3 regions of the Arthrobacter sp. FB24 genome follow, and region 3 is predicted to be linked to each of the others. Evidence: riboswitches for the same ligand, from Rfam matches in the RefSeq annotation. Region 3 holds a riboswitch; each other region holds the start of a gene.

Region 1 (4,286 bases), 170 kb from region 3:
CGACGCGGTATTTCACCTGCCCGGAGGAAGCCATGCGGTGGCTCCGGCTGCCGTAGCCGTCATCGAGGCGGTGGCACCACGGCGCGAGTTGGGCCCGCAGTTCCGGAACCGGAATGCGGCCGGCCGCCAGGTCGCGGCTGAGGCGGCCCATGCCGCGAAGATCGGCGAGCGCGGTCTGGAAAAGGTCCACACCGGCGTCGCCACCGTCGGTCCAGTCCACCGGGACCTCGTGTACGCGGAGTCCGCATCTTTCGGCCAAGACCAGCAGTTCGGTGTCAAAGAACCATGCGGTGTCGGCCGTGTGCGGCAGGATGTGCCGGGCAACATCTGCACGGATAGCCTTGAAGCCGCACTGCGCATCGCTGAAACGCGCACCCATCAGCGTATGCAGCAGAAAGTTGTAGCAGCGGGAGATGAATCCCCGCCACGGTCCGCGGACAACACAAGAAGATCGTGCCAGCCGCGACCCGATCGCCAGGTCCGAGTGTCCGGAAAGAAGCGGGGCGACCAGGGGAGCGAGCGCAGCGAGGTCGGTGGAAAGACTCACGTCCATGTAGGCCAGGACGGGTGACGGCGAGGCCAGCCACACGGTGCGGAGCGCGTTGCCGCGTCCTTTGGAGGTTAGCCGGACCACCGTGACCTCGCGTAGTTCCCGGGCCACTCGCTCGGCGGCCTTGAGCGTGCCGTCGGTGCTGGAATTATCCGCCACCGTAATCCGGAACGGGTAGGGAAACGTGCCGGCCAGATACCAGTGGAGTTGGCGAAGGGACTGCTCCAGGCCCTGTTCCTCGTTGTAGACCGGGATGACTACATCCAGGACGGGCGCAGCGGTTCCTGTCACGCCCGTCATCCGCGTATCTGTGGGGGCCCGGCGGACGTGACCCGGCCGGAGGAACGTCGGATCGGGAGGACCCGGCCTGGGGTCGACGGCGGCCTGCGGTTGCGGGTGCAGCGGGGTTCCCGTGGCCAGGTCTGTGAGCGTCATGGTTCAACTATGGCGCCGCCGCATATGAAGAATTTAGGCCGAAGCTGTGCAGCTGCTGTGGGCCTTGCCGGGTGCGGATAAGGGCAAGGGAAACGGCGACAGTGCGCCCGCCGTCTTTGGTGGGAGCACCGCCGCCGCGGTTGGGTGCGTTATGGGCCCAAAAGGTCGCAAACGTTGGTTGCAGTGCCGGATCCTGAGAATCTCCGCAATTCGTTGCCTTGGGAGTCCACAGAGAAATTGACATTCCCCCGCGTGAGGAAAAGCCCGGCAGGAGAGGGGAGCTGAAGGAGGTTGTTGCCGGTGGCCTTCACTTCGATCACGTTTTCGCTTGGAAACGAAAAGAAGAGGACGCCCGTGATGACCAGCTTCAGGGGCTTTCCGTTCGGCCCCGTCAGGGTTACCTTCAGCGCCGGGGAAGTGCTGATGACGTCCCCGGAGGGAGTCGTGATGTTCTTGGCCTTGCCGGTGACTTCACCGGTGACAGGAAATCCGCAGCTAGTGAAAGTGGCGGGTCCGTCCACGGTGATCGGCGGGCCCGAAGGGGCGGCGGCGGCCGGAGCGGCGGCCGCGAAGATTGAGGCCAGGACGGCCGTCGGAACTAACCATTTTTTCATTGTTGTGCTCCCTGCATCTTGATGACGGCGCTGGGGCCGGCAGCCGCTGGGAAGACAATTGAAAGCGGCGGCGACCAACAGTCACTCGTCGACCTTGTGAAAACCTTGTGGCCCCGAAACGGAGCGCGAAGGTCCCCGGGGGTCCAGGAGGAAGCAAACAGCCAAGACGGCCGGGGCCCCGAATCCAAGCATGGATTCGGGGCCTCCGGCGTTGCGAACCAAGGTGGCTACAGGTGCCGGTCTAGTACCAGTTGTTGGCGTAGTGGAAGTCCAGGGCGCCGCAGGGGGAGCCGTACCGTTCCTTCACGTAGTTCAAGCCCCAGTTGATCTGGGTGCGGAAGTTGGTCAGGTAGTCGGACCCGGCGCTGGCCATCTTTTCGGCCGGCAGCGACTGGACAATGCCGTACGCGCCGCTGCTGGCGTTCGTGGCAGTGGTCTTCCAATCCGATTCCTTGGTCCACAGCGTGGTGAGGCACTGCATCTGGTCAGCCGCCCAGCCGTACGTTCCAAGCTGGGAGGCTGCATACGCCTGGGCAGCTGCGGGATCGTCCACGGCTACGGGCGGCGCCGGGGCAGGAGCCGGTTGGGGAGCCGCGGCAGGTGCAGGAGCGGGGGCGGCTGCAGGCGCTTCCGGTGCCGTCTCCTCCGACGGCTTCTCACCGGACGACTGCGCGTTCACGCTGACGGAGGACGGCGCGGGCATGGCGGAAACGAGGATTTTTTCGAACGCGAGCTTCGATTCGGCGTCGGCAGTAGTTGCGGCGCTCCCTGCGCCCGTTGCCGATGTTGCAGGGCCGACGGGTTCGGAAGCCTGGCCGGCGGCGCCGACACCAATCAGCACGGCGCAAGCGGTGGTTACTACTGCGGCCCGGCGGCCGGAGCCCTGCAGGCTGGCAGCGAACCGGGACAGCGGGGACACCTTGGCGGCTGCTTCGGCGCGGTGGCGTGAGCGTTGCGCAGGCGCTGCGGACTTGCGGGAAGCGGGCTCAGGACGTACTTCTGGCGTGGATTTAGTCATGGTTGCCTCTCGATGCCGGCGGAGTTAGCTGTCGGGTTCGGATGAGGTCATCCGGCCGCACGGAACTTCACGTGTCGGCTTCACCCCAAGGGCGGCTATGCAGAATGCCCGGAGACCTGGGTCCCCCGCCTCTGCCTGATCATGAGGAAATCCGGGTAGCGGCAGAGTTTGGCGTCCATCCGGATATGCGGCCGGAACGGTGGCCGCACTCTAAAAACCGTACAGGAGTCCGGCGCTTAAGTCACATTTCGGTAACGAGGGTCACGATGGCGGCGCGTTGGCTTGCGGGATCGCCGAAGCCGGAAGCGGGTTTGCGGTGCCGCTAGGCTTCCGGTAATTCTCCCGGGAGCCGCAGGGCAAACTCGGTGCGTCCCGGGCGTGAATTGACCTCCACGGTTCCGCCGTGCGCCTCCACGATCGACTGCACGATCGACAGGCCCAGGCCACTCGTGCCCTCGGCAGCCGCAGCGCGCGTGCCGCCGGAACCAGAAGCAGAACCTCCCGGACTGGTTCGCGCCGCATCCGCCCGGGCAAAGCGGGCGAAAACCCGGTCCACAAACTCCGGCGGGATCCCGGCACCGTTGTCCGTTACGGTCACCACGGCGCTGCCGTCGGCTGACCGCATCACTCCGGTGACCACGGTAGTGCCCGGTTCCGTGTGCTTGCGGGCATTGGAGAGCAGGTTGGCGATCACCTGGTGCAGCTGCCTGGCATCCCCGCGGACCACCACGGGCTCTTCCGGAAGCTCCAGCTGCCAGATGCGGTCCGGTGCCATGACCTTCTCGTCGCTGACGGTTTCCACCGCAAGCTGCGTCAGGTCCACATCGCTGATCTTTAGCGGCTGGCCTTCGTCCAACCGGGCCAACAGCAGGAGGTCCTCCACAAGGGTGGTCATCCGTTCAGACTGGCTCTGCACCCTGGCCAGCGACTTCTGGCCGTCCGGGGTGAAGTCCTCGGTCATGCGCATGAGTTCCGTGTAGCCGCGAATGGCGGTGAGCGGCGTGCGCAGCTCGTGCGATGCGTCGGCCACGAACTGGCGCACCTTGGTTTCGCTCTGCTGGCGGGCTTCCAGCGCTTTGGAGACGTTATCCAGCATGAGGTTGAGGGCATGTCCCACACTGCCCACTTCGGTTCCGGGGTGCGCGTTCGACGGCGGCACGCGGACTGCGAGGGCCACCTCGCCGGCGTCGAGCGGCAATTTCGAAACCTGCGTGGCGACTTCGGACAGTTGCTCGAGGGGTTTCATGGTGCGACGGATCAGCACCGTTCCGGCAAGGCCGATCAGGATCAGGCCGCCCATCGACACGATCACCATCGTCCATACCAAAGAGTTGAGCGTGTTCTGTTTTTCGTTCAGGGGGAGTCCGGTGACAATCACGTCCCCGTATGGCGCCTGGACCGCCACCAGGCGGTAAGAGCCGGTGGACAGTGCCCGGTCGACGGGCGTTCCGTCGTGCTGGAGTGCCAAAAGAATCTGGTTATCCTCGGGGGAGAGGGACGCCACGGTGGCGTCTTTGGCGAGGAACCCGGCGCTGCTGACAGTCCCGTTATCTATGCGCGCGATGAGCGTCCCGACGCCCTGGCCCGGGCCTTCGAACCCGTCCTGCCTGCCGGACGGGTTGCTGGGCCGTGGCCGTCCTGCCTCGTTCGACAGCCGCGAGGCCTGCCC
Region 2 (4,286 bases), 1.8 Mb from region 3:
CAAGACGGAAGTGGATCTTGTATCCGTCGACGCCTACACCATCGGAAGATTCAAGTTTGAACCCGGCTGGCGTTGGTCCGAGTGCATCAAGCCCGTCGTCCAGACCGATTCGTGCCAGCTCAGCCACGTTGGTTTCTGCGTTTCCGGCAAGCTCACGGTCCAGACTTCTGACGGCAGCCAGATCACCATCGCCGCTGATGACTCCTACAGCATCCCGCCAGGGCATGATGCATGGGTTGAGGGAGACGAGCCCTTTACGGGCATCGAGTTCGTCAGCGCCGCAGTGTTCGCCAAGGCCGCCGAATAGCGGCCAGGCGGCGTCTGGCAGCCCAGGTGCACAGCAGCTTCCCTACTGCGGGTGGATCCTGTCCACAACGAAATCCCCGCCGGGAATGACCGTGGTTTCATGGCCGTCGTCGAAACGCACCACGTAGGGCGGCGCTCCGTCAGCGCCGTGGACCTCAATGATCTGGCCGTGCCGCTCCGCCGATCCGACCGTCTTGCCCCGGATAGTGATCCGGTCTCCCTGGGTTGCCTTCATGGCAATCACCTCCAAGAACCAGAGTACGAGTGTCGGGGCAGGGATAACAGGGCCGTTCCGCACTGGCAGGACGGGGGTTTCGGCCGGGGGCCTATGCGGCGCCGGCCGGCATCTGGCGCTGGTGGCCGCCTGGCAGGAGTATTGGGATACAACGGATCTTGACCCTGGCACGGGACCGAGGGGGAGCTGCTATGGCGGAGGAGAAACCGACCAGCTGGTGGGCTACGCTGCCCGGTCTGCTGACCGCCGCCGCAGCGGTTATCACCGCTGTGACGGGGCTGCTGCTCGGCCTCGGGCAGCTTGGGATGTTCGACGCCGGCAAGCCCGCAGCTTCAACGGCGGGCTCCTCCGCCGCCGGCGCGTCCGCACAACCGGACGGCACCGTGCCGCCGTCGGGTGCCGGGTCCGGCGCCGCTAACAGCCCGGAATGGGCCGTGGCCCTGCCCGCCGAACGCCGCTACCGGGCTGCCGACGTCGAATACGAAATTCTCGGTGCCCGTGCCCGCCCTGATGTGTCCGGCAAGATCGCGGTGACGTTTACGCTCAGATGCACCAACCACGGCAGGTACGACATCAACTTCTGGGACTCAACATTCAGGCTGAACGCGAGCGGGGTGAGCCACTCCCCCGATTCCGGCCTGAACGAGCTGGTGGCTGGCGATGCAAGCAAATCGGGCGATGTCCGCTTCACTATCCCGGCGGACACGCGCGATGCGGTCCTTCGCATCAAATTCGCAGAGGGCGAGGGCACGGTTCAGATCGCGATATCCCCGCCCTGAAACCCCGGGCGGATACGTGGCGACGGGGAAGGCCGGTGACCGGCTGCCCCCAAGGCAGCAGATCACCGGCCTGTCATCCTGTTCCCTGCCCCCGGCGAGAACGGGACGGAAGGCTAGGCTCCGGCGCGGACGAAAGTCACGCCGCCGGTGGCCGTCAGCCAGGACAACGGGTGCGTGACGGTGGCGTTGACGCCGTTCATGCCGCCGCTGATCACCTGTCCGTCGCCGACGTAGATGCCCACGTGGCCGGACTGCACCACCATGTCGCCGGGCTGGGGTTCCCCCACCACTGAGCCGTAGTTCATGAACTGCATGGGTCCCAGGTCGCCGACGGGAATGCCTGCGGAGCCAAGCGCCTTCTCCACCATGGCGGTGCAGTCCTGGGTGATGCCCAGTTGGGCATAGGCGGCAGAAACCATGGCGGCATTGACGCCGCCGGCAGCCGGGGCCGGGGCAGGGGCGGGCGCAGCCGCCTGGACCTGGACGGAAACGGCAGGGGCCGCCGGTGTCGCGGCCGGTGCCGGAGCTGCCGCCGGGGCCGCCGCTTCTGCCGGGGCGGGCTCTGCAACCGGCACTTCGACCGGAGCGGGGGTGGTGCTGACGTCCGGCCGCTCGAAGCTGATCCTGACGTGGGAGTCCGCGCTGAGCGGGGCACCCACCTGGGCCTGGGCGTCGAGGCCGGATGCCGGTGCCGAGTCGCGTTCCGCGGGAGCCTCGGCGGCCTGCGCAGCCATCCCGCTGGACAGGACCAGGCCCGAAGCCGCCGCAATTACCGCGGCCTGGCGGCCAACCTTGCTCCTGCCGCGGGCCGTTGGGAACCCGGAGCGCCCTGCAGGCGCGGTTGACGGATGATGAGCGGGCAGTTTGCGTGAAGACATGAAGTAACCTCTCCCGATGCCTGCGAGGTTAGCTGTCGGATTCGGATGGGAGACACCCGGCCGCAGTTGCCATCCGCTCAGAGGACGGCGTGCGGCTTCACCCCGAAGACCTGCACAAGAATCCTGCAGGCCAAAAGTGGTTTCCCCGTCCCTGCCGGATGGTTTCGATCGGATCCCGGACCGCGGCAGGGTTAGGCAATCCGCCCGGGAGTGCCCGCATCTGAGATAACCGGCACCGTTCCACCGTACGCGTGCCTCTCGGCCGATGTCACATTTGAGTAACGCGCTGCCGGACCAAGGGCGGCATGCAGATGGCTGCTGTGTACTTGGGTACTGCGGCAATCAAAGTCGAGTGTTTTGCCTTGGCGCCGCGAGGCGTAGTCTACGTGCATGTTCTTGCGGGGGGACTCACACGCTTGGAGGCATCATGCGTTGGTCGAATCAGCCTGTCCGCAAGCCCGCGCGTTGCGTGGCGGATCCCCCTGAACCATTGGCCGAAGGCCGGCACGGCAGGCGCTGGGTTGCAGTCCTGGGTGCCCTGCTGCTTGCTGTCAGCACAGTGGCGGGCGTGGCCGGTACTTCGAAGGCTGCGGCGCCAACCATCGTCAGCCTGACGTTCGACGACGGCCTCGGCAGCCAGTTGGCCGCGGCGCAGGAGCTGAAAGCCCACGGACTGGTGGGAACTTTCTTCATCACCACGTCCTTCGTGGGCCAGTCCGGGTTCCTCACCCAGGCAAACCTGAACACTCTCGTGGCCGACGGCAATGAGATCGGCGGCCACAGCGTGACCCACCCGGACATGACAACGCTCAGCGCAGCGGCCGCCAGCGCGGAGGCCTGCAACAGCAAGTCGACCCTCGAGGCCTGGGGCTTCACCGTCCGGAACTTCGCCTACCCCTTCGCGGCGGTGAATCAGACAGCCCAAAACGCCGTCAGCGGCTGCGGGTACAGCAGTTCCCGTGGCCTCGGCGACATCCGTTCTCCCGCCAGCTGCGCCGACTGCCCTGTCGCCGAGACGCTCCCGCCGCAGGAACCCATGGTCACCAAGGCGCCGGACCAGGTGGCCGCCACATGGACCCTGGCGGACCTGCAGGCGACAGTCACCAACGCCGAGACAACCGGCGGCTGGCTGCAGCTGACGTTCCACGAGATTGCGAACGGAACGGATCCGTCGCTGTCCATCAGCCCCGCGCTGTTCAAAGAGTTCGTCACGTGGCTGGCCGCGCGGACAGCAAACGGTACGACGTCGGTGCGTACAGTGGCGCAGGCATTGGGCCAGTCCCCCGTGACGTCACCGCCTCCCTCGCCTTCACCGTCACCATCGCCGACCCCGTCACCCTCGCCGGCGGGCTCGTTTACGGATGTTCCCGCGAACTCGCAGTTCTACACGGAGATCAGCTGGCTCGCCTCGCAAGGGATTTCCACTGGCTGGGTTGAAGCCAACGGCACCAGCACGTATCGCCCGGCGCTCGCCGTCAACCGGGATGCCATGGCTGCCTTCATGTACCGACTCGCCGGGAGTCCGGCGTACACACCGCCGGGCACCTCCCCGTTTATCGATGTGACGCCGCAGACGCAGTTCTATAAGGAAATCGCCTGGCTCGCTTCGAAGGGCATTTCCACCGGCTGGGACGAAGGAAACGGCGCCAAGTCGTACCGGCCGCTGCAGACCGTGAACCGTGATGCGATGGCAGCCTTCATGTACCGCTTTGCCGGCAGCCCTGCCTACAACGCCCCGGGCGCCTCCCTCTTCACTGACGTGGTCCCGCAGACGCAGTTCTACAAGGAAATCAACTGGCTCGCGTCGATGAACATCTCCACCGGCTGGGTCGAAGGGAACGGCACCAGGACCTTCCGTCCCGTCCAGTCCGTGAACAGGGACGCCATGGCGGCCTTCATGTACCGCTACAACAACGCCTTCCCTGCGTAAGAACCCGCGTGAAGCGGAATACGTGGTGAAACACTATTGCGTGGCGATCTGCCAGCTGAGCGATCAGCCGCCGGAGGATTTCGACGTCAACACGGAGCTCCTGATCCTCGAGGGCAAGGAACTGCATGTGGCGACGTGGGACGCCGAGCCGCGGGACG
Region 3 (4,286 bases):
GGAGCGGACCGCGCGCCCGTTCCAGTGCCGCCAGACCCGCAGCAATAGCCGCGGCAGGTCCCGAAAAGGCAGGCTCCTCGCGGCAGGACAGGACACCGGCAGGCAGTTCGCCGGGATCCGGGCCGACGACCACGGCGGCGCCAGCTCCGGCAGCCGCCGAAAGCGACCGCGACAGGAGGGTGGCGCCGTCGTACATCAGCTGGGACTTGGGCACGCCACCCAGCCGCGATGACCGGCCGCCCGCCAGGATTAAGGCATCAAACTCCACAAGGCAAGCCTAGCCATTGAGGCGGGTCTGCGCAGGGGTGACGCCTCAGGCGGCGGATTCTGGCAGAAGGAAAGGGTCCCAAGCGGGGGTGGGCTTTTCCAGCTCCTTGATCTGCCAGATGGTGCCGTGCGGAGGCGCGGGCACGAACCTGAGCTTCCAGCCCATCTCGGCCGGCGTGTGGTCGCCCTTCACGTTATTGCACCGAAGGCAGGCGGCCACAAGATTTTCCCAGGAGTCCGCACCGCCCCTCGATTTCGGGTGGACGTGGTCAATGGTGTGTGCTGCCTTACCGCAGTAGGCGCAGCGGTGGGCGTCACGGCGCAGGACGCCCCGGCGGCTCACCGCGGTGGTTGTGTTGTACCGCGGCCGGATGTAACGGTTCAGGAGAATCACGGACGGGCGGCCCAGAATCTCCTGCGGCCCGACGACAGGATCGTCGCCCTCGGCCACTACGCTAGCTTTTCCGGTCAGCACAAGAACCAGCGCCCGGCGGAAGGTTACAACCGCCAGCGGTTCATATCCAGCATTAAGAACGAGAGTGCGCATGCACATACCTCTTCACGGCCGCACCCGTCAGGGGCTCGAGGGCCGGCTGCCCTCTGCTTGTCCGGGCTATGGATCGACAACACAAGAGTAAACACTCAAGTGGCCGATCACCGAATCGGTCCTTTACCATACACCCCGTGTCGGCAAAAATTCACCTGCCGGAAACGCAGAAGAACCCCTGCCCGGAGGCAGGGGTTCTTCCGGCAAGCGTCAGCTGGAGGCTTTAGCCGCCAACGCGGATGAAGACCGGGCCGGAGCCGACGTTGACGCTGAACAGGGAGGTGGTTCCACCGTTCCAGCCACCGTGCACGGCCTGGCCGTTGCCGACGTATACAGCGATGTGGGCCATGCCCATGCCGCCGTTCTCGTAGTATGCGAGGTCGCCCGGCTGTGCCTCGGCTGCACTCACGGTGCGGCCCAGGGAAAGGTAACCGGCCGGCCAGCCGTGGTAGTTGATGCCTACGGCTGCAAGCGCGTTGGTGGCGAGGGCCGTGCAGTCCTGGGCAACACCGAGCTGGGCGTAAGCCGCAGCTGCGATCGAGGCGCCGTTTCCGCTGGCAGCAGCGGGGGCCGCCGGGGCCGCCGGCGCTGCCGGGGCGGATACGGTCTCTGCAACGGCAGCCGGAGCGGCCGCGGGAGCAGCTTCCTGGACCTCAACAACCGGCTTCGGAGCCTCAACGACCGGAGCCGGGGAGGTGGAAACAGCCGGCTTCTCGAAGGAGATGGCGATGCTGGATGCAGCCGAGATGTTGGCCGGAGCGGAAGACTGGACTTCCAGGGTGGAAGCAGAGGTTGCTTCGCGCTGAACATTGGTGTCGGCAGCGTTGGCTGCGATACCGCTCGTCAGGACCAGACCGGAGGCAGCAGCGATAACCGCAGCCTGACGGCCCATGCCACCGGCGTTGTCGCCGACGGCCTTGGCAATGACAGCAAGCGAGTTGGTCTTAGTAACCTCGGCGCGATGCCGTGCGATGGCACGTGTAGTCATTAGTTCTCTCTTTCGTTTTCCTCAGACTGCATGGCAGGCCGCGGTTTTTGGACGCTCCGGCATCTTGGGGGTAAGCCGGAACGGCCCGAACAGGGTTTTTAGCGAAGAACGCGCGCTTCAGCGAAGGGAAGCGCGTGTTTTAGCGAAGCGTGTAGAACGCAGAAGTGCCCGTGGCGGACACAGCGTGCAGGAGAGTGCCCTGCGAGGGGTTGAGCGCGCTGATCATCATGCCGTTGCCGACGTAGATGCCAACGTGGGCGCCGCCGTTTTGCATGACAAGATCGCCCGGCGCCGGTGTGGCGGTAGGCGTCATGGCTGTCCATGCGTTGGTGCGGGGGATGCTGATGCCGGCCTGCGCGTAAACCCACTGGGTGAAGCCTGAGCAGTCCCAACCGCTGGGAGTGGTGCCGCCCCAGACGTACGGGCTGCCGATACCGGTGTAAGCGATAGCAGCGAGGCCCGATGCTGCTGCGGAAGATGCGGCGTCAGCAAGCTTGCTTGCCTTGGCCTCTCCGGCAGCCTCAGTGGAGGTCTCGCTGGCGTCCGTACCGGTGGACTGTGCCCGAACGGTTTCAACCTTGGGCGCTGCCTTCGTGGTCACTGCCGGACGCTCGAAGAAAACAGTCGCTGTCGGTTCTGCAGTTACGGTCAGCTGGGCCGACTGTGAGCCGGACTCCGTCGAAGCGGAAACGCCCAGGTTGGTATCGGCGGCGTTTGCCGGCATCCCAACACTGAGGATCAGTCCGGAAGCAGCTGCAATGACAGCCGCCTGGCGACCTACGGTCCCGGCGTTGGCAGTAACAGCCCTGGACACGGAGTTCAACGGGTTCGTACGAACCGTTTGCGCGCGGTGGCGCGCAGAATTGTGACGTGTAGACACGAAGGTAGCCTCTCCCAATGCCTACGAGGTGAGCTGTCGGATTCGGATGGGAGTCACCCGGCCGCTCGGCTTCCTGGGAAGCGTTGCGACTTAACCCCAAGGTCTTCTTGCGAAGACCAAAATTGGTTCCCCCGCCTCTGCCAGACGATGTAATGCGAACGGACCTTGAGCGGTGGCAGAGTTAGGCAATCCACTCAAGAGCGCCAACTTCGGAAAAGTTGGCGTGCTCTAAACGGTACAGGAATTCCGAACGAATGTCACATTCAGGTCACGGCATGTCACAGGGATGCGAGAGTGACCCATCGTTTGGATCAGAGCCAGCCGAGCGGGTCGACGACTTCGCCGTTGACCATCACTTCGAAATGGAGGTGGCAGCCGGTGGAGGCGCCGGTGGTCCCGCTGAGCGCCACCACATCGCCGCGGTTGACCTTCTGGCCGACCTGGACACTGGACGACGAGAGGTGGTTGTACGTGGTTTCCAGGCCGTTGCCGTGGTCAATCACCACACGGTTTCCACCGCCGTAGGGGTGCCAGCCGGAGAAGGTCACGGTTCCGCTGGCGGCAGCAAAAACGCTCGTGCCGCACTGGGCCGCGTAGTCCTGGCCGCGGTGGAACTCGCCGGCTCCGCCCGTGATCGGGCTGACCCGGAAGCCGAAAGGTGATGCGGTGACCATCTGTTCCAGCGGCGCGCCCAGGCTGCCGGTGGATGCCGCGCGGGTGATGGTTCCGGCTGACTGCGCGCTCAGCAACTGCTTGAGCTTGCCGTCCGGATCCCCCTTGGTGGCTACGGTGGTCCGGTTGAAATCGATCTTGGCGCTGGCGGCCGCGGAGACCTCCGGCTGGGCCGCGACTGATGCGGCGGCGGTATTCGCCGTGTCTGACGTGGCGACCATGGGGCTGGTTGACGGGACGGTCACGGTGAGGACCAGTCCGGTGGCGGCTAGCGCAATGCCTGCCTTCTGACCCACGCCGCTCGCCGAGGCGAAGTCCGTCACCTGGCTGAACAGGCTCCGGCGCCGGCGCGCATCACGGTGTGCGTCGCGCGGCCTGACCGTCATTACGGCTTCGGCCACGGGGTACTCCGAAGCGGGACCGGTCGCCCTGCGGCGGCCCCTGACGGTCTGCGTGGTCAAGAATTATCCTCTCTGGGAAGCCTGCGGAGTTAGCTGTCGGATTCGGGTCAGAGAGATCAAAGACCCGGTCCGCCAATGCAAGGCATCCGACACAGGGGTATCCCAAAGGAATCCTTCGTCGGAGGTGCTTTGCCGCTGACGGACTTCACCCCAAGGCCGTCTTGCAACGGCCGGTTGTGGTTCCCCCGCCTCTGCCAGGAGGTGATTCGTACCGTGATCCGCTGGCAGAGCTCGGCTTCGGATCAGGTAACGCTTTAGTATCGGCGCTAGTCCTCAACTATAGGTGATTAATCAGCGCGGTAATAATTCCGTTATCTGCGTCTCAGTGCGTTGTAGGTGGTCCTACAAGGTGCGCGGTTAGCGGACCGTAACAAATACGTGGGCTGCCACTTCGGGCGGCAGCTCCAGTGCACCTTCGATCTCGGGTACGCGCACCGAGATGTACTCCCCCACGCGCTCCAAAGACAGGGA

What was found. A riboswitch is a leader RNA that binds a small molecule or an ion and turns the genes downstream of it on or off. The one in region 3 is predicted to bind cyclic di-AMP.
Region 1: linked by a shared signal. The riboswitch ahead of ARTH_RS03340 (hypothetical protein) and the one ahead of ARTH_RS04090 (C40 family peptidase) in region 3 are both predicted to bind cyclic di-AMP.
Region 2: linked by a shared signal. The riboswitch ahead of ARTH_RS11815 (NlpC/P60 family protein) and the one ahead of ARTH_RS04090 (C40 family peptidase) in region 3 are both predicted to bind cyclic di-AMP.

What each region holds. Positions count from the first base shown of each region.
Region 1 covers NC_008541.1:693,722-698,007, forward strand. The annotation lists gene ARTH_RS03330 (dolichyl-phosphate beta-glucosyltransferase) at 1-985, opposite strand, end outside; gene ARTH_RS24510 (DUF7793 family protein) at 1-56, shown strand, start outside; gene ARTH_RS03335 (hypothetical protein) at 1,135-1,599, opposite strand; gene ARTH_RS03340 (hypothetical protein) at 1,841-2,617, opposite strand; cyclic di-AMP (ydaO/yuaA leader) riboswitch at 2,617-2,791, opposite strand; gene ARTH_RS03345 (sensor histidine kinase) at 2,940-4,286, opposite strand, start outside.
Region 2 covers NC_008541.1:2,623,716-2,628,001, forward strand. The annotation lists gene ARTH_RS11800 (cupin domain-containing protein) at 1-307, shown strand, start outside; gene ARTH_RS11805 (DUF1918 domain-containing protein) at 350-541, opposite strand; gene ARTH_RS11810 (hypothetical protein) at 733-1,320, shown strand; gene ARTH_RS11815 (NlpC/P60 family protein) at 1,434-2,198, opposite strand; cyclic di-AMP (ydaO/yuaA leader) riboswitch at 2,202-2,396, opposite strand; gene ARTH_RS23145 (polysaccharide deacetylase family protein) at 2,626-4,128, shown strand; gene ARTH_RS11830 (hypothetical protein) at 4,154-4,286, shown strand, end outside.
Region 3 covers NC_008541.1:860,015-864,300, reverse strand. The annotation lists gene mobA (molybdenum cofactor guanylyltransferase) at 1-268, opposite strand, end outside; gene ARTH_RS04100 (HNH endonuclease) at 314-814, opposite strand; gene ARTH_RS04095 (NlpC/P60 family protein) at 1,038-1,802, opposite strand; gene ARTH_RS04090 (C40 family peptidase) at 1,942-2,526, opposite strand; cyclic di-AMP (ydaO/yuaA leader) riboswitch at 2,687-2,864, opposite strand; gene ARTH_RS04085 (M23 family metallopeptidase) at 2,994-3,815, opposite strand; cyclic di-AMP (ydaO/yuaA leader) riboswitch at 3,819-4,053, opposite strand; gene ARTH_RS04080 (metal-dependent transcriptional regulator) at 4,173-4,286, opposite strand, start outside.